DNA from 2 places in the Bacillus shivajii genome. Region 2 is predicted to be linked to the other one. Evidence: a T-box and tRNA genes for the amino acid it is inferred to sense, from the RefSeq annotation. Region 2 holds a T-box; the other holds one or more tRNA genes.

Region 1 (8,638 bases), 1.2 Mb from region 2:
CGAATCCCTCCATCTCAAGTATCAATGCTTCTCTAATTATAACCTGTGTGATTTTTTGATGTTCATTTATAGATGTAGATAATAGCATTTTTGCAAAAAGGAGAATGAACATGGTGAAAAATATTGAACGCGTGAATATTAGTGAAGCTACGTTAAATGAAGACTTTGTTGTTATTTCGAAGTTTGTGATGACAGACGATTGCACGTTTTTGCCTTATGAAGAAGGGATGGAGGTTTCAGACGGCTCACACGTTTGGGAAACGGTTTATCCAACAAAACTCGTGCAGTTCGTTTATGACGTTGGCAACAATATTGATATGAGCTTAGCCGTCACGTTAGGCTTGGGAGTCATTCAATCATTATCTGATGGAACGCTGTACTTATACCATGCAGATATGATCGATGACGAAGACAGAATGAAGCATGAAATGTTAAGGCTAGGGATGTATTATCAATTGATGAACCCAAAATACGATGACCGACGCCTCGATTATTTATTCAACTCAAGTGGTGGCACCTTCTATCTCAGTACATTATTATTTACAGACTGTATAGAACCGATCGAAAAGTTAAAAGCGATTTTTTCGAGTAAAAAAGGGAAAGGAAATAATGTGGTAGCATTTAAAGCGTAGGGTTAGAAAGATAAAGGGAAGCGTGAGAACTATATAATATTGTCCTCATGCTCCCATCAATCCATTGGGATTTACAGCGCCCACCTATGAATGGCCTTAGCCACTCCGTCTTCCTCATTTGTTGTTGTCACCCAATCTGCTGATTCTTTCACAAATTCTTGTGCATTTCCCATAGCAACACCTACGCCGGCCTCTTTAATCATCGCCAAGTCATTTAAGCTGTCACCCATGGCAAGAACATGATCAAGGGTAATGCCAATTCGTTCACAAACTTTTTCTAACGCTCTTGCTTTGTTGACACCAGCTGCATTAATTTCAAGGTTTTTCGGATGAGAGTTACTAATCTCTAATGCTTTATTTTGAGAGAGCTCATCCAAGATCGTTTCCCTTACCACATCATCTTTAATATCAAAACCAAACTTCATCCACTCATGTGAGGAAAAATCTTCAGGAAACTCCTCCCGCCATACGCTGTCTACAGTTGCTGCCCAACAAGTCGTATTATATTTTTGCTTTAATTCCCACATACGCTTTATGTATTTTGTATCAAGTAGTTGTCTCTCTAGTAAGGATCCATCTTTATCCCAGATTTCACTCCCATTAACCGTAATAAGATAAGAACTAAGAGAAAGAGAATTGACTAATTCACCACACGTCATTCGAGTTCGACCTGTACTTATCACAACATAAATGCCTTTTTCTTGTGCTTTCTTAATCGCTTGACGATTTACATCTGAAATCTCATGTTCATTATTTAAAAGTGTCCCATCCATATCGATCGCAATCAATTTAATTGGTTTTCGGTCTTGTTTTACCTGTTCCATATGATCCTCTCCTTATAATGGAAGCGTGGGGACGGTTCTTGTGCTTCCAAATTTGAAATATTGGGCTCTCTGTCAATTGTTGTGGTGCAGAAATTCCCAATTCTCTCTACCCATGCGGTTTAAACCGCATGGGATCTAACCATTTGTCTCCACAAAATCTTCATTCGTAATCTCTCAAAGCTTTTAATTCCATATGACATCCTCTTCGTTACTTTCGTTGTATTATTCACACCTTCAATGTAGCCATTGTTATAAGGATACATAAACGATTGGAGGATCTCTGTTTGCCATCTCTTAAACATTTTTACTACCCTTTGAAATGAAGGAATGCCGGACTCTTCCACAAAGGTATACCATGCTTCTAAACCAACTTTCGCATTCTCTGGTGTACTCTGTTTAAACCATTGGTCTAGCGCATTTTTCACTTCATATGCCTGTCTTAACTGTGGGTGTGCTTGTAATAGCTTTTCTACCTTCGCTTTGCCTTTCTCATCAAGCTTTTCAGGTGACTTCCATAAGAGTTCTTTACATCGTTTAAGCTTAATACGAGGGTCTTTTTGTAACTCATTCTGTAGTTCACGTCGCACTTCATCAAATGCCCAGTACCCGTGACGCATGAAATGAAACCGATCAGCTATGATTAGTGGACTCCCTAATTGTCTACGTACTGCTTCTTTAAATGCTTTGGATAAGTCTATAACAACGATCTCTACCTTACCGGTGTCGCATTCTTTAAAGTAATTTTCAATCGTTTTCACTTTTCGATCCGGTAATATATCAATGATATGTCGATTTTCTACATCAACGATCACAGTTTGGTACTTTTCTTTACCTGCATCTCCCTTAAACTCATCAATCGCAATCGCTCTTGGAAGGACTTTGTTTACAGTTATCTTCCGTTTGTCAAATAGGCGGAGGTAACGATTCGTACTCATTCCTGAGATTCTAGCTGCGTGTGTAAAACTCATTTCAGAACATAAGGATAACGCTTCTTGAGCAAGCATTGATGTATGTCGTTGGTATTTATCTAGAAAAGATAACTTCTCAAAAAATGCATGGCCACAGTTCATACAACGATATCTGCGTTTCCTTAATTGTAAGTAAACCTTTTTCTCTGCTATCTGAGCTCCTTGAATCGATTGCATTCTATATCCATGGATTCGCTTTGTCTTCTCTTTACATTTTGGGCACTTTTGTTTTCGGACTTCGCTATGAAGTTCAAACCAAAAGCACTGTTCTTCTTCTCCTGAATCAAATACGAATACATGCTTGTCTTTAATCCCTAATAACTTTGTGATAAAATCTAGTTGCACCTTAATTCTCTCCTTGTTTCTTTTTGTGTGGTAACTCAAGGTTAACAAAAAGAGAGAATTGGGTGCTATTTTTTTGTCTTTTTTTAGATCAAAGAGAAACATTGATCCGATAAGGGTGACCACAACATTCAGTATAGAACCAAATATTGTTGTCCATTAATCATAAGGGCGACCACAACATTCAGTATAGAGCCCAACATTATTAATTATAAATCCCTTTTTAGCTGTGCGAAAGACAATAAAAAAAGTTCCTTGCTATTTGCAAGAAACTTGATGGTATCAATATGTAATGGTGCGGGTGGAGGGAGTCGAACCCCCACGCCCGAAGGCACTAGATCCTAAGTCTAGCGCGTCTGCCAATTCCGCCACACCCGCATAAAAATGGTGAGCCATGAAGGACTCGAACCTTCGACCCTCTGATTAAAAGTCAGATGCTCTACCAACTGAGCTAATGGCTCGCAGTATTTGCGATGATGATATCTCATGAAGCTTACGGACGATGTAACGCTTCGTCTTCGTACCTGTTTCTTCCTCTGCTAGCTTATCCTCGATGCCTAATGCGTCGAAACAACTCGCAGCGGTTTCGTGATGAAAATGCTCGTAACTGAGCTAATGGCTCGCAGTATTTGCGATGATGATGTTTCATGAAGCTTACGGACGATGTAACGCTTCGTGTCAAAATAAATGGTGCTGGCCAGAGGACTTGAACCCCCAACCTACTGATTACAAGTCAGTTGCTCTACCAATTGAGCTAGGCCAGCAAAAAAATGGTGGCTCGGGACGGAATCGAACCGCCGACACACGGATTTTCAGTCCGTTGCTCTACCGACTGAGCTACCGAGCCAAATGGCGGTCCCGACGGGAATCGAACCCGCGATCTCCTGCGTGACAGGCAGGCATGTTAACCGCTACACCACGGGACCACTACATCTTTTCATACTTTATTTAGATTGATAATAATATTGGTTGCGGGGGGCGGATTTGAACCACCGACCTTCGGGTTATGAGCCCGACGAGCTACCAGACTGCTCCACCCCGCGACGTTATGAAAACTTACGGATGATGTTGTGCTCCGTAGCGTTTTTGACTGTCTCTTCCTCTTCTACCACCACTCTGTAGTTTATGCGTCGAGACAACTTGCTGTATTACAGCGAAATAATTGATCATTGTTCCATCGACTAAGCGACCGAGCCAAATGGCGGTCCTGCCGGAAACCAGAATCCACGATCTCCTGCATGATATGCATGGATGTTAAATACTACACAACGAAATCAAATCATCTTTTCATAGTCTTTATTTAGGTTGATAATAATATTGGTTGCGGGGGGCGGATTTGAACCACCGACCTTCGGATTATGAGCCCGACGAGCTACCAGACTGCTCCACCCCGCGGCGTTATGAAAGCTTACGGATGATGTTTTGCTCCGTAGCATTTTAGACTGTCTCTTCCTCTTCTACCACCGCTTTGTAGTTTATGCGTCGAGACAACTCGTAGATCATTCGACGATGTTGCGCTCGTTGCTCCACCCCGCGGCGTTATGAAAGCTTACGGATGATGTTTTGCTCCGTATCATATTAGACTGTCTCTTCCTCTTCTAGCACCGCTTTGTAGTTTGTGCGTCGAGACAACTCGCTGTATTACAGCGAAATAATTGATCATTGTTCCATCGACTAAGCGACCGAGCCAAATGGCGGTCCTGCCGGAAACCAGAATCCACGATCTCCTGCATGATATGCATGGATGTTAAATACTACACAACGAAATCAAATCATCTTTTCATAGTCTTTATTTAGGTTGATAATAATATTGGTTGCGGGGGGCGGATTTGAACCACCGACCTTCGGATTATGAGCCCGACGAGCTACCAGACTGCTCCACCCCGCGGCGTTATGAAAGCTTACGGATGATGTTTTGCTCCGTAGCATTTTAGACTGTCTCTTCCTCTTCTACCACCGCTTTGTAGTTTATGCGTCGAGACAACTCGTAGATCATTCGACGATGTTGCGCTCGTTGCTCCACCCCGCGGCGTTATGAAAGCTTACGGATGATGTTTTGCTCCGTATCATATTAGACTGTCTCTTCCTCTTCTAGCACCGCTTTGTAGTTTGTGCGTCGAGACAACTCGCTGTATTACAGCGAAATAATTGATCATTGTTCCATCGACTGAGCTACCGAGCCAAATGGCGGTCCTGCCGGAAACTAGAATCCACGATCTCCTGCATGATATGCATGGATGTTAAATACTACACAACGAAATCAAATCATCTTTTCATAGTCTTTATTTAGGTTGATAATAATATTGGTTGCGGGGGGCGGATTTGAACCACCGACCTTCGGATTATGAGCCCGACGAGCTACCAGACTGCTCCACCCCGCGGCGTTATGAATGCTTACGGATGATGTTTTGCTCCGTAGCGTTTTTGACTGTCTCTTCCTCTTCTAGCAACGCTTTGTAGTTTTTGCGTCGAGACAACTCGTAGATCATTCGACGATGTCGCGCTCGTTGCTCCACCCCGCGGCGTTAATAATAATTTTTTTATGAACACGATTATGAGTCGTGTGTAATTGTAAATGGTGGAGGATGGCGGGCTCGAACCACCGACCCCTTGCTTGTAAGGCAAGTGCTCTCCCAACTGAGCTAATCCTCCAGATGGTGACCCATAGGGGATTCGAACCCCTGTTACCGCCGTGAAAGGGCGGTGTCTTAACCACTTGACCAATGGGCCTATCTATAATTCCACAAGAATCAGTTTAACCTTCAACAAAGTTATTGTAGTATGGTGGGCCTGAGTGGACTCGAACCACCGACCTCACGCTTATCAGGCGTGCGCTCTAACCAGCTGAGCTACAGGCCCATTTTTTTAAAAATGGAGCGGGTGATGAGAATCGAACTCACGACATCAGCTTGGAAGGCTGAGGTTTTACCACTAAACTACACCCGCATATTAATTTATTAAGGTGAATACTTTTATCCTAGTACATATCTTGCATGGTCGGGAAGACAGGATTTGAACCTGCGACCCCTTGGTCCCAAACCAAGTGCTCTGCCAAGCTGAGCTACTTCCCGTTCTATGGCGCGCCCGAGAGGAGTCGAACCCCTAACCTTTTGATCCGTAGTCAAACGCTCTATCCAATTGAGCTATGGGCGCAAATAACTTTTATTGAAAAATATAACTTACAAATATATATGGTGCACTTCCACAACTGCTGATTTTACTTCGCTATGAAGTATTTCAACGTAGTATCGTAACAAATTGCTGGTACCGAGGGCCGGACTTGAACCGGCACGGTAGTCACCTACCGCAGGATTTTAAGTCCTGTGTGTCTGCCAATTCCACCACCCCGGCAGGACTTGTGAATCATTATTTATTTAAAAAATAATGGAGCGGAAGACGAGATTCGAACTCGCGACCCCCACCTTGGCAAGGTGGTGTTCTACCACTGAACTACTCCCGCATATATGGCAGGGCTAGCAGGATTCGAACCTGCGAATCACGGAATCAAAATCCGATGCCTTACCGCTTGGCTATAGCCCTTTAATTTAAAATATAGGGGCGTTGATGGAAATAAAATGCGCGGTCTCTTGCGTGACTAGGATTTTAACCGCTATATCACGGGAACAGATTAATATGGCGGAGGAGGAGGGATTCGAACCCCCGCGGGCCATGAAGCCCCTGTCGGTTTTCAAGACCGATCCCTTCAGCCGGACTTGGGTACTCCTCCGTATTCATATGGCCTAGGCGGTGTCAATCCAGCCCACGACCTCATTCGTATCAAACATGCGCTATAGTCAACTGAACTATATAGCTACAATATTTGTCCTTAAAAATATAATGGTGGAGCCTAGCGGGATCGAACCGCTGACCTCCTGCGTGCAAAGCAGGCGCTCTCCCATCTGAGCTAAGGCCCCACAAAAAAGCCCAGCAACGTCCTACTCTCACAGGGGGAGAGCCCCCAACTACCATCGGCGCTGGAGAGCTTAACTTCCGTGTTCGGCATGGGAACGGGTGTGACCTCTCCGCTATCGTCACTGGACTTATGAAATTGAGAAGTATTGTACTCTCAAAACTAGATAACATTTGACTGATGACCTTCGGTCTGAAGGTTAATGTAATACTTTGGTTAAGCCCTCGATCGATTAGTATCTCTCAGCTCCACGTGTTGCCACGCTTCCACATGAGACCTATCAACCTCATCTTCTCTGAGGGATCTTACTCACTTGACGTGATGGGAAATCTCATCTTGAGGGGGGCTTCATGCTTAGATGCTTTCAGCACTTATCCCGTCCACACGTAGCTACCCAGCTATGCTCTTGGCAGAACAACTGGTACACCAGCGGTGTGTCCATCCCGGTCCTCTCGTACTAAGGACAGCTCCTCTCAAATTTCCTACGCCCGCGACGGATAGGGACCGAACTGTCTCACGACGTTCTGAACCCAGCTCGCGTACCGCTTTAATGGGCGAACAGCCCAACCCTTGGGACCTACTTCAGCCCCAGGATGCGATGAGCCGACATCGAGGTGCCAAACCTCCCCGTCGATGTGGACTCTTGGGAGAGATTAGCCTGTTATCCCCAGGGTAGCTTTTATCCGTTGAGCGACGGCCCTTCCATACGGTGCCGCCGGATCACTAAGCCCGACTTTCGTCCCTGCTCGACCTGTATGTCTCGCAGTCAAGCTCCCTTATGCCTTTGCACTCTGCGAATGATTTCCAACCATTCTGAGGGAACCTTTGGGCGCCTCCGTTACTTTTTAGGAGGCGACCGCCCCAGTCAAACTGCCCACCTGACACTGTCCCTGAACCGGATCACGGTCCGAGGTTAGAATTCCAGTACAGCCAGGGTAGTATCCCACCGACGCCTCCACCGAAGCTAGCGCTCCGGCTTCCAAGGCTCCTACCTATCCTGTACAAGCTGTACCAAAATCCAATATCAAGCTACAGTAAAGCTCCATGGGGTCTTTCCGTCCTGTCGCGGGTAACCTGCATCTTCACAGGTAATATAATTTCACCGGGTCTCTCGTTGAGACAGTGCCCAAATCGTTGCACCTTTCGTGCGGGTCGGAACTTACCCGACAAGGAATTTCGCTACCTTAGGACCGTTATAGTTACGGCCGCCGTTTACTGGGGCTTCAATTCAGAGCTTCTCCCTAATGGGATAACCCCTCCTCTTAACCTTCCAGCACCGGGCAGGTGTCAGCCCCTATACTTCGCCTTGCGGCTTGGCAGAGACCTGTGTTTTTGATAAACAGTCGTTTGGGCCTATTCACTGCGGCTCTCTCGGGCGTAAACCCTAATAGAGCACCCCTTCTCCCGAAGTTACGGGGTCATTTTGCCGAGTTCCTTAACGAGAGTTCTCCCGCGCGTCTTAGAATTCTCTTCCCGCCTACCTGTGTCGGTTTGCGGTACGGGCACCAGTCACCTCGCTAGAGGCTTTTCTAGGCAGTGTAGGATCAGGAACTTCGCTACTAAAATTTCGCTCGCCATCACAGCTCAGCCTTACGGTAAGCGGATTTACCTACTTACCAGCCTAACTGCTTGGACACGGACATCCAATGCCGTGCTTACCCTACCTTCCTGCGTCCCCCCATTGCTCAAATGGTGACGTGGTGGTACAGGAATTTCAACCTGTTTTCCATCGCCTACGCCTTTCGGCCTCGGCTTAGGTCCCGACTAACCCTGAGCGGACGAGCCTTCCTCAGGAAACCTTAGGCTTTCGACGGAGGGGATTCTCACCCCTCTTTTCGCTACTCATACCGGCATTCTCACTTCCAAGCGCTCCACCCATCCTCTCGGTTGAGCTTCAACGCCCTTGGAACGCTCCCCTACCACTGTCCGTAAGGACAATCCATAGCTTCGGTGATACGTTTA
Region 2 (8,638 bases):
ATGAAGATCAACCACTTATTCCATTTTCTGAGGAAGGAAAAAAAGAAGGACAGAGCCTTGTACCTTATTTTTATGCAGTGATTGAGTCAATTGGAACGTTGAGAAAGGAAGGAGATCGAAAAAGCTTTGAACAATTATTTCACACCTATTTATCTTTAGGTTCTGTGTTAGGGTTTACAGAACAAGACATCATTTCTGCTTACGAAGAAAAAAATGAAATTAACCATGAGCGTCAAGACTCTGGATATTAACTGTCTGTATAATGATACAAATTCAGTTATAAAGGTGCCTGGCACTCAAAAAGCACTCAAAAACGAAAATTGAGATTATACTTAAAAGCCGTTATAATGATAAAAGTGACATAATTTTTTAACTTTTTATACTATCAGAATATATTTTTGGTAGGAGTATAAGAAATAGGGGGTACATAAGGTTATGGATAATACGTTGAAGATGCTAAAGGATCTAACAGATGCAAATGGGATCCCTGGTAATGAGCGTGAAGCACGCGAAGTGATGAAGAGTTACATTTCGCCATTTGCGGACGAAGTGGAAACAGATCACTTAGGAAGCTTAATCGCTAAGAAAACAGGAGACGAAAACGGCCCGAAAGTCATGGTTGCCGGCCACTTAGATGAAATTGGATTTATGGTAACAAACATTGATGACCGTGGCTACTTAAAGTTTCAATGTGTAGGTGGATGGTGGGAGCAAGTCATGCTTGCTCAACGCGTAACGGTCATGACACGTAACGGGAATGTTCCTGGTGTAATCGGTTCAAAACCACCACACATTTTACCACCAGAGCAAAGGAAGAAATCCGTTGATAAAAAAGAAATGTTTATCGACATCGGTGCTACAAGTCGTGAAGAAGCTGAGGAGTTCGGTGTTCGCCCTGGCGATTCTGTCGTACCAGTTTGTGACTTTACTGTCATGAAAAACGAAAAAATGTTAATGGCGAAAGCGTGGGACAACCGTATCGGTTGTGCGATCGCTATCGAAGTACTTCGCCGCTTAAAAGATGAAGAGCACCCGAATACAGTGTATGGTGTTGGAACGGTTCAAGAAGAAGTAGGTCTTCGCGGAGCAAAAACTTCTGCAAACCACATTCAGCCGGACATCGGCTTTGCTGTTGATGTAGGAATTGCTGGAGATACACCTGGAGTAACTGATAAGGACGCACTTGCTAAAATGGGTGACGGGCCACAAATCATTATGTATGATGCATCAATGGTATCTCATAAAGGACTTCGTGACTTCGTAACAGGAACTGCTGATAATAAGGAAATTCCTTATCAGTTTGATAGCGTCCCAGGTGGAGGAACAGACTCTGGTGCGATTCACTTAACAGCAAATGGTGTACCTGCATTATCGATTACAATTGCAACACGTTACATCCATACACATGCTGCGATGTTACATCGTGATGACTTCGAAAACGCAGTCAAGCTTATTGTAGAAGTCATTAAAAAGCTTGACCGTAAAACAGTGGACGAAATTACATTTCAATAGACCATAAGAAAAAGCTGATCCGTTTATAATCGGGTCAGCTTTTATCTTAAAATTTACGTTCTCCCTCTAGCGAGAATGTTTATTTTTGCAAGCCTTGAGAAATTTGGTTAATGACTTCTTGCTTCTCTTGATCACTTGCATTTTGCCAATAAACCTCAAATAAAACGCCTAAACCAGGAAGCATTTTTTCTTCTCCACTTTGCACTGCATCCACAATTGTTGCTTCTACTTCTTCTTGGTTACTGCCTTGCACGTTTTGCATAATTGCTCCGCGTAAGTTAAAGCTCATGTGAAATCTTCCTTTCCTCTTATATTATCGATCGACAGCCAATATCGAACTTGGCCATTTAATCTGTTATAGTATGTATGTTATAGGGTAAGATTATGACATAGAATTCAATATTTGTTTTACTTGGTAAACTTATGCTTACGTTGACCGTGGAAAGGCAAGTCAGAAGGACCATGAGAGGTTTATGGAACTTACTTAGTTGGAAAACAAAGGTAGAAGGTCATCATGAATGGGTATTGAGCTAATAGAAGTGTGCAAACGATATGGAAAGCCGTTATCCAATGATTATGGTGTTCATAACAAGTTATAGAAACCGTCGTAGTGGATATAAAAGATAACAAGGATAGCAATCGAGTGAACTTAGGAAAAGGTGATACCTAAAGTGAATACATACTTTCAATTAACGAAATTGCTTTAAGAAAGGACGAACGACATGGAAATCATTGAATCGGTACAAAATCCAAAAGTAAAAGCTTGGAAAAAACTACATACGAGAAAAGGCCGTGAAAAATCTGGACTGTTTATACTAGAAGGGATTCATCTTATCGAAGAAGCCTTAAAAGCAAATGTTCCAATTAAGGATTTATTGATTGCTGAAGATCGAGAAATTCCTGCAGAATGGAAAGTCTTGAATTTAAAGCAAATTCAAGTGACAGAAAAAGTGATGCGTGAGATTTGTGAAACCGAAACACCTCAAGGGTACACAGCTATTTGTGAATTGCCTCCTAACGAAAACCTGCCATTAGAAGAAGGGAAGTTCCTTTTCATTGATGGTGTTCAAGACCCAGGTAATGTCGGAGGTATGATTCGTACAGCTGATGCAGCTGGGCTTACAGGTGTGGTTCTTGGCGAAGGTACCGTTGATCCTTTTAACGGAAAGGTTCTCCGTGCAACCCAAGGTTCTTTGTTCCATTTACCCGTACAAAAAATGAACTTAGAAGAAGCTACACAGATATGCCAAGAACATAAAATACCGATATTTGGAACATCTCTTCAAGGGAGTACATATACCGCGATAGAACCTCAAGAACATTTTGCATTAATCGTTGGAAACGAAGGGAGCGGGGTTCAAGAATCACTCCTTAACATGTGTGATCAAAATCTATATATTCCTATCCACGGGGAAGCTGAATCATTAAACGTCGGTGTTGCAACAGGAATTTTACTTTATCATCTAAGTCAAAACTAATTGTTTTTGAAAATAAACACTAGTCTTTAACAAGATTTTTACTAAGGCTATGTTAATTTTAATTGTTTGATTTTCGAAAATCCATTTGCGATTTATCACGAAAACGAATATAATGTGTAACATATATGAACAACGTGAAATAATCACAAAAAACGATGAAAGAGAGTAGTACGCTGATAAGTTTCCTTTCAGGGAGGATATGCCATAGACTGCGAGCATATCTAAGTGGAGCCCGGCTGAATTCACTCTGGAGTTGACACCGGAACATAGGCGAGAACCTATGAAGGTGATCCGGGAAGAAGTCCGTTATCTTCTACTTAAGTGAATGTGAAAACGATACTGTTTCGTTTATACATTAATAAGGGTGGTACCGCGAGCTTTCGTCCCTTCTGGGAGCGAAAGCTTTTTTGCGTTGAAAAACGAATCAAACGTTCAACGAAAATAAAGGAGGAAAAAATATGTTAGATCGTCTCGAACAATTAAAAGACGAAGCGCTTCAAAAAGTAGAAGAAGCACAATCCGTCAATGATTTAAAGGACCTACGCGTTGCATACTTAGGAAAAAAAGGCCCGATTACGGAAGTCCTAAAAGGGATGGGCAAACTCTCAAAAGAAGAACGTCCAGTCGTTGGTCAAAAAGCAAATGACGTTCGCGAGGAAGTACAAACGGCGATTGAGAAAAAAGAAGGAACACTTGCTGAACAAGCATTAGAACAACAGTTAAAAGAAGAAAGTATTGATGTAACACTTCCGGCTCGCCCTGTGAATAAAGGAAGTCGTCATCCTCTTACAACTGTTGTTGAAACAATTGAAGACATTTTTATCGGGATGGGCTTCAACGTGGCAGAAGGTCCCGAAGTTGAAACGGACTACTACAACTTTGAGTCATTAAACTTACCGAAACATCATCCAGCGCGTGATATGCAAGACACGTTCTTCATTACACCTGACTTACTATTACGTACACAAACATCACCTGTTCAAACGAGAACGATGGAAAAGCATGAAGGGCAAGGACCAGTTAAAATCATTTGTCCTGGTAAAGTGTACCGTCGTGATGAAGATGATGCGACACACTCTCACCAATTCATGCAAATTGAAGGACTTGTCGTAGATGAAGGTATTCGCATGAGTGATTTAAAAGGGATCTTTGAAACGTTTGTAAAGCGTTACTTCGGTGAAGACCGCGCGATCCGTTTACGTCCAAGCTTCTTCCCGTTCACAGAACCATCAGCGGAACTAGACATTTCTTGTGCGATTTGCGGTGGAGAAGGTTGCCGTACGTGTAAACAAACAGGATGGATCGAAGTATTAGGTGCAGGTATGGTACACCCGAATGTCTTACGTATGGGTGGTTTTGACCCAGAAAAATATTCTGGATTCGCATTCGGAATGGGTGTTGAACGATTCGCAATGCTAAAATACGGCATTGATGACATCCGTCATTTTTACACGAACGACACAAGATTTTTATCTCAATTTAAGCGAGTATAAATTAGGAGAAATAAAGGAGGAACCATCGTGCTTGTATCATATCAATGGTTAAAAAAATACATTCAAATAGATGACCTCACTGCCGAAGAGGTAGCTGAAAAGTTAACACGTAGCGGGGTTGAAGTTGACCTTGTTCATGCAATGAACCAAGGTGTGAAAAATGTCGTGGTTGGAAAAGTGCTCTCATGTGAAAAGCACCCAGAAGCAGATAAATTAAATATATGCCAAGTAGATGTAGGTGAAGATGAGCCAGTACAAATTGTTTGTGGTGCGAAAAACGTAGCAAAGGACCAATATGTTGCGGTTGCTAAAGTTGGTGCCCGTCTTCCGGGTGGTATGAAAATTAAACGTGCAAAACTACGTGGCCAAACTTCAGAGGGAATGATCTGTTCATTACAAGAGCTCGGTTTTGAAGGCAAGCTTGTTGCTAAAGAATTAGCGGAAGGGATCTTTGTTTTCCCAACAGACATGGTGCCAGGAGAAGATGCACTTGAGCACTTAAACCTTCATGATGAAGTGTTAGAGCTCGACTTAACACCAAACCGAGCAGACTGCTTAAGCATGATCGGGGTTGCTTATGAAATCGGTGCAATTCTTGGCCGTGAAGTGACTTTCCCTGAAGAAAACGTTAATGAAGGTAGCGAAAAAGCTTCAGACTACATTTCCGTTGAAGTAGACGCGAAAGAAGATAATCCGTACTACGGTGCAACAATCATTAAAGACGTAACAATCGCACCGTCACCAATGTGGCTGCAAACGAAATTAATGGCAGCTGGTATTCGCCCGATTAACAATGTCGTTGACGTAACGAACTTCGTTTTACTAGAATACGGTCAACCATTACATGCTTTTGATTACGACCGTTTTGACTCTAAGAAAGTCCTTGTTCGTCGAGCAACTGAAGGAGAAACGATCGTTTCTTTAGACGATGTTGAGCGTACGTTGTCATCAGAGCATCTCGTCATTACAAATGGAACAGAACCGATGGCGATTGCGGGTGTCATGGGTGGAGCCAAATCTGAAGTTCAAGCGGACACGCAACATATTTTATTAGAAGCAGCATTCTTTAAAGATACAGTCGTACGTAAAGCAAGTCGTAACTTAGCTCTTCGCAGTGATTCAAGTGCTCGTTTTGAAAAAGGTGTTGATCCAGCTCGTGTGAAAAAAGCAGCTGAGAGAGCAGCTGAATTAATTGCTGATCTTGCAAGTGGAACGATTCTATCAGGAGTTGTTGCACACGACGAGTTAAGCGTAGAACCACATACTGTAAACATTACGCTTGAAAAAATAAATGGTGTTCTTGGAACAGAGATTGATGCAACGACTGTAAAGAATATTTTCAAAAAACTACAGTTTGAATACGAAGAGCAAGATGGTCACTTCACTGTTTTTGTTCCAACTCGTCGTAACGACATTCAAATTGAAGCGGATATTGTTGAAGAAGTCGCGCGTCTTTACGGTTACGATAACATTCCAACGACGTTACCAAACACACCGACAACACCAGGTGGTTTAACGACGGTTCAACAGGAAAAACGTAAAGCACGCCGTTTCTTAGAAAGCACCGGCGTTCATGAAGCAGTGAACTACTCTTTAACAACTGCTGAAAAAGAATCGCATTTTGAACGTGGTGATCAGCCACGAGTGAAAGTCGCATTACCGATGAGTGAAGATCGCAGTACACTAAGAACAACACTGATCCCGCACTTACTTGATGCACTAAGCCATAACAAAAACAGGAGCATGCTTGACGTATCCTTATACGAAATCGGCTCTGTCTTCCATACAGAAGAAGAGAAAGTGACGAAGCAACCTAATGAAAAAACAATGGTCGCTGGTGCATTTATGGGCGCGTGGCATATGCATAACTGGCAAGGTGAAAAGAAGGCAATCGACTTTTTCGTTGTCAAAGGTATCGTAGAAGGACTACTTGCTGAATTAAACGTTAATGGTAATGTTCAGTATGTTCAAAGTGAACGTCAAGGGTTTCACCCAGGACGCACAGCTGAAGTACGAATTGGTGACGAAATAGTTGGTATGGTTGGTCAAATTCATCCAACGACAGCGAAAGAATGGTCTCTACCAGAAACATATGTATTTGAACTTAACTTACAAAAGATTGTAGACCATGAATTGAAAGCACTACGTTATACGCCAATTCCACGTTATCCAGCCATGGATCGTGACATCGCATTAGTCGTGGACGAAACGGTGGTCGCAGCAGATGTAGAACGTGAAATTATTGAATTAGGTGGCGACTTACTTACTGCTGTATCGCTCTTTGATGTATATCAAGGTGAACATTTAGAGTCTGGTAAAAAGTCATTGGCATTCTCACTCCGTTATCAAGATCCAGAAAAAACGTTAACGGAAGAAGATGTTACTACCGTTCACGAAAAAGTATTGGCCGGCTTAGAAGAACGTCTTGGCGCAACATTAAGATCATAAAATTTGTCATTTGAAGCTAACCGATAACTTGCGGTTAGCTTTTTTGGTTTTTTGACATGTACCAGGTGGATGTGTACCAGGTAGGTTAATACCAGGTAGGTTTGTGCCGGGTAGGGTTATACCAGGTAGATAGATACCAGGTAGGTTTGTACCAGATAGCTTTATCCCAGGAGGATTAATACCATGTAAATGCTTATTTAATAGAGTTTGATTGAGTGTATTGAGTATTGGGTTAATACTAATATTGACACCATTCAATATATTTTTTGCGTTTTTCTTGATCTGTTCCTGGAAATTGATTGAGGACTGGTGAAGTGGATAAAAAATCAGGTGGCTGATCGCAAGTAGGTAAGTAATAGCTATAGCTACTCCATTTATAAGTTTCTAGATCTTTTACAAATTTTTGGGGGTTAAAGTGAATATAGCGACTACAAATGATTAAACCGCGATTATCTAGGATTTGTTTAGAAACAAACCGAGTTTCAAAGACAGGGCCTTTTAATTTATATTTTTTATTAAAGTATTGTGCATAGTACCATTTTAATAACCTCATAACGTAAGATAAACTTTTGGTTTTCGTACGTATAAGAATGTGGAAGTGATTTTTCATAAGGCAATATGCTACCACTTCAATTTTATATTTGTTGTGTATGAACTCAATTAAATCTACAAAATATTGGTAGTCACTTTCATTTCTGAATAATTCATTTCTAATTCCTCTACTCATGACATGATAATATTTGTTAGGATTCCAAATTCTTTTTTCTCTTTTCACATAAGATCACTCCTTTTAAAAATTCCAAAATATTAGTTCGACAATAAACGTGATATTCCTGCTAGATTTATAAAAAAAGATAAGTTATTAATAGTTGAGAAAAAGGTTATAGGCATGTGGAACCCTACAAAGTAAGGTAGGTTAATACCAAGTAGGTTAATACCAGGTAGATTTGTACCGGGTAGATTAATACCAGGTACACCATTCCACATAGCAAAATAGCCAAATACAGAAACCTATCGATCATAACAAACGAACGAAGCCGGCGAAAACGACAATACATAACCTCAATAAAAAAATCCCTCCATGTAGATTGAAGGGATACGGATCTTGAAACGACTGATTATTTATAACGTTTTTGACTAAATAACTAACATTACAATTCGTCTTCTGTGACGTAGTTGTGGACGGTGCAGCAGAGTTCTCGGATGGTGTTATAGATTGATGGTTCATTTTGACAAAAAAAGTCCGAAAAATACAATATTTTTTCAATTGTATAACGTAAAAGTTTAGATTGTCGAAATTAATTTGATAAAAACTTGCAAGAATGATCGAAACGAAGGAAAATAAATGATGGAGTCATCATGGTTTATGAATAATCTAACTAACGGCCCAAATGAAGGTATAAAGGAAAGCACATAAGAGGGGAGAAGCTTATGTTCAATCTAATATTAATGGCAGCGCTAATGGTAAGCCTTCTTTATTTCTTAATACAAATACGAAGGTCAGCAAAAGAAAATGGACGAGAAGAGGCGATTAAACGAAATTTATCATCCATTTGTTTTTATATTATGGCGATTATTTTATTAGTTGCAATGGTTTTTGATTTGTTAGGGGTCGTTGTATGGGGGCTAGGATTAATATTGTTAATTTTAGCTGCATATTTCACGAAATATATTCCGAAAAGAGATTTAAAAGAGTAAGGAGAGACA

Evidence for each region. The T-box of region 2 lies ahead of pheS (phenylalanine--tRNA ligase subunit alpha). A T-box ahead of a tRNA ligase gene usually reads a tRNA of that ligase, here a tRNA-Phe.
Region 1: it encodes a tRNA-Phe, which carries the amino acid that the T-box ahead of pheS (phenylalanine--tRNA ligase subunit alpha) is inferred to sense. The anticodon was not compared.

What each region holds. Positions count from the first base shown of each region.
Region 1 covers NZ_CP084703.1:1,955,247-1,963,884, reverse strand. The annotation lists gene LGQ02_RS09660 (hypothetical protein) at 111-632, shown strand; gene LGQ02_RS09655 (Cof-type HAD-IIB family hydrolase) at 704-1,456, opposite strand; gene LGQ02_RS09650 (ISL3 family transposase) at 1,576-2,769, opposite strand; tRNA gene LGQ02_RS09645 (tRNA-Leu) at 3,060-3,144, opposite strand; tRNA gene LGQ02_RS09640 (tRNA-Lys) at 3,152-3,227, opposite strand; tRNA gene LGQ02_RS09635 (tRNA-Thr) at 3,455-3,530, opposite strand; tRNA gene LGQ02_RS09630 (tRNA-Phe) at 3,538-3,613, opposite strand; tRNA gene LGQ02_RS09625 (tRNA-Asp) at 3,617-3,692, opposite strand; tRNA gene LGQ02_RS09620 (tRNA-Met) at 3,733-3,809, opposite strand; tRNA gene LGQ02_RS09615 (tRNA-Met) at 4,085-4,161, opposite strand; tRNA gene LGQ02_RS09610 (tRNA-Met) at 4,578-4,654, opposite strand; tRNA gene LGQ02_RS09605 (tRNA-Met) at 5,071-5,147, opposite strand; tRNA gene LGQ02_RS09600 (tRNA-Val) at 5,343-5,418, opposite strand; tRNA gene LGQ02_RS09595 (tRNA-Glu) at 5,422-5,496, opposite strand; tRNA gene LGQ02_RS09590 (tRNA-Ile) at 5,549-5,625, opposite strand; tRNA gene LGQ02_RS09585 (tRNA-Gly) at 5,639-5,712, opposite strand; tRNA gene LGQ02_RS09580 (tRNA-Pro) at 5,761-5,837, opposite strand; tRNA gene LGQ02_RS09575 (tRNA-Arg) at 5,843-5,919, opposite strand; tRNA gene LGQ02_RS09570 (tRNA-Leu) at 6,029-6,117, opposite strand; tRNA gene LGQ02_RS09565 (tRNA-Gly) at 6,152-6,226, opposite strand; tRNA gene LGQ02_RS09560 (tRNA-Gln) at 6,232-6,306, opposite strand; tRNA gene LGQ02_RS09555 (tRNA-Ser) at 6,401-6,493, opposite strand; tRNA gene LGQ02_RS09550 (tRNA-Ala) at 6,605-6,680, opposite strand; rRNA gene rrf (5S ribosomal RNA) at 6,689-6,805, opposite strand; rRNA gene LGQ02_RS09540 (23S ribosomal RNA) at 6,889-8,638, opposite strand, start outside.
Region 2 covers NZ_CP084703.1:3,155,376-3,164,013, reverse strand. The annotation lists gene LGQ02_RS15370 (dUTP diphosphatase) at 1-251, shown strand, start outside; gene LGQ02_RS15365 (M42 family metallopeptidase) at 436-1,512, shown strand; gene sspI (small acid-soluble spore protein SspI) at 1,592-1,801, opposite strand; gene LGQ02_RS15355 (TrmH family RNA methyltransferase) at 2,235-2,990, shown strand; T-box leader at 3,137-3,381, shown strand; gene pheS (phenylalanine--tRNA ligase subunit alpha) at 3,449-4,483, shown strand; gene pheT (phenylalanine--tRNA ligase subunit beta) at 4,511-6,931, shown strand; gene LGQ02_RS15340 (transposase) at 7,170-7,706, opposite strand; gene LGQ02_RS15335 (hypothetical protein) at 8,363-8,629, shown strand.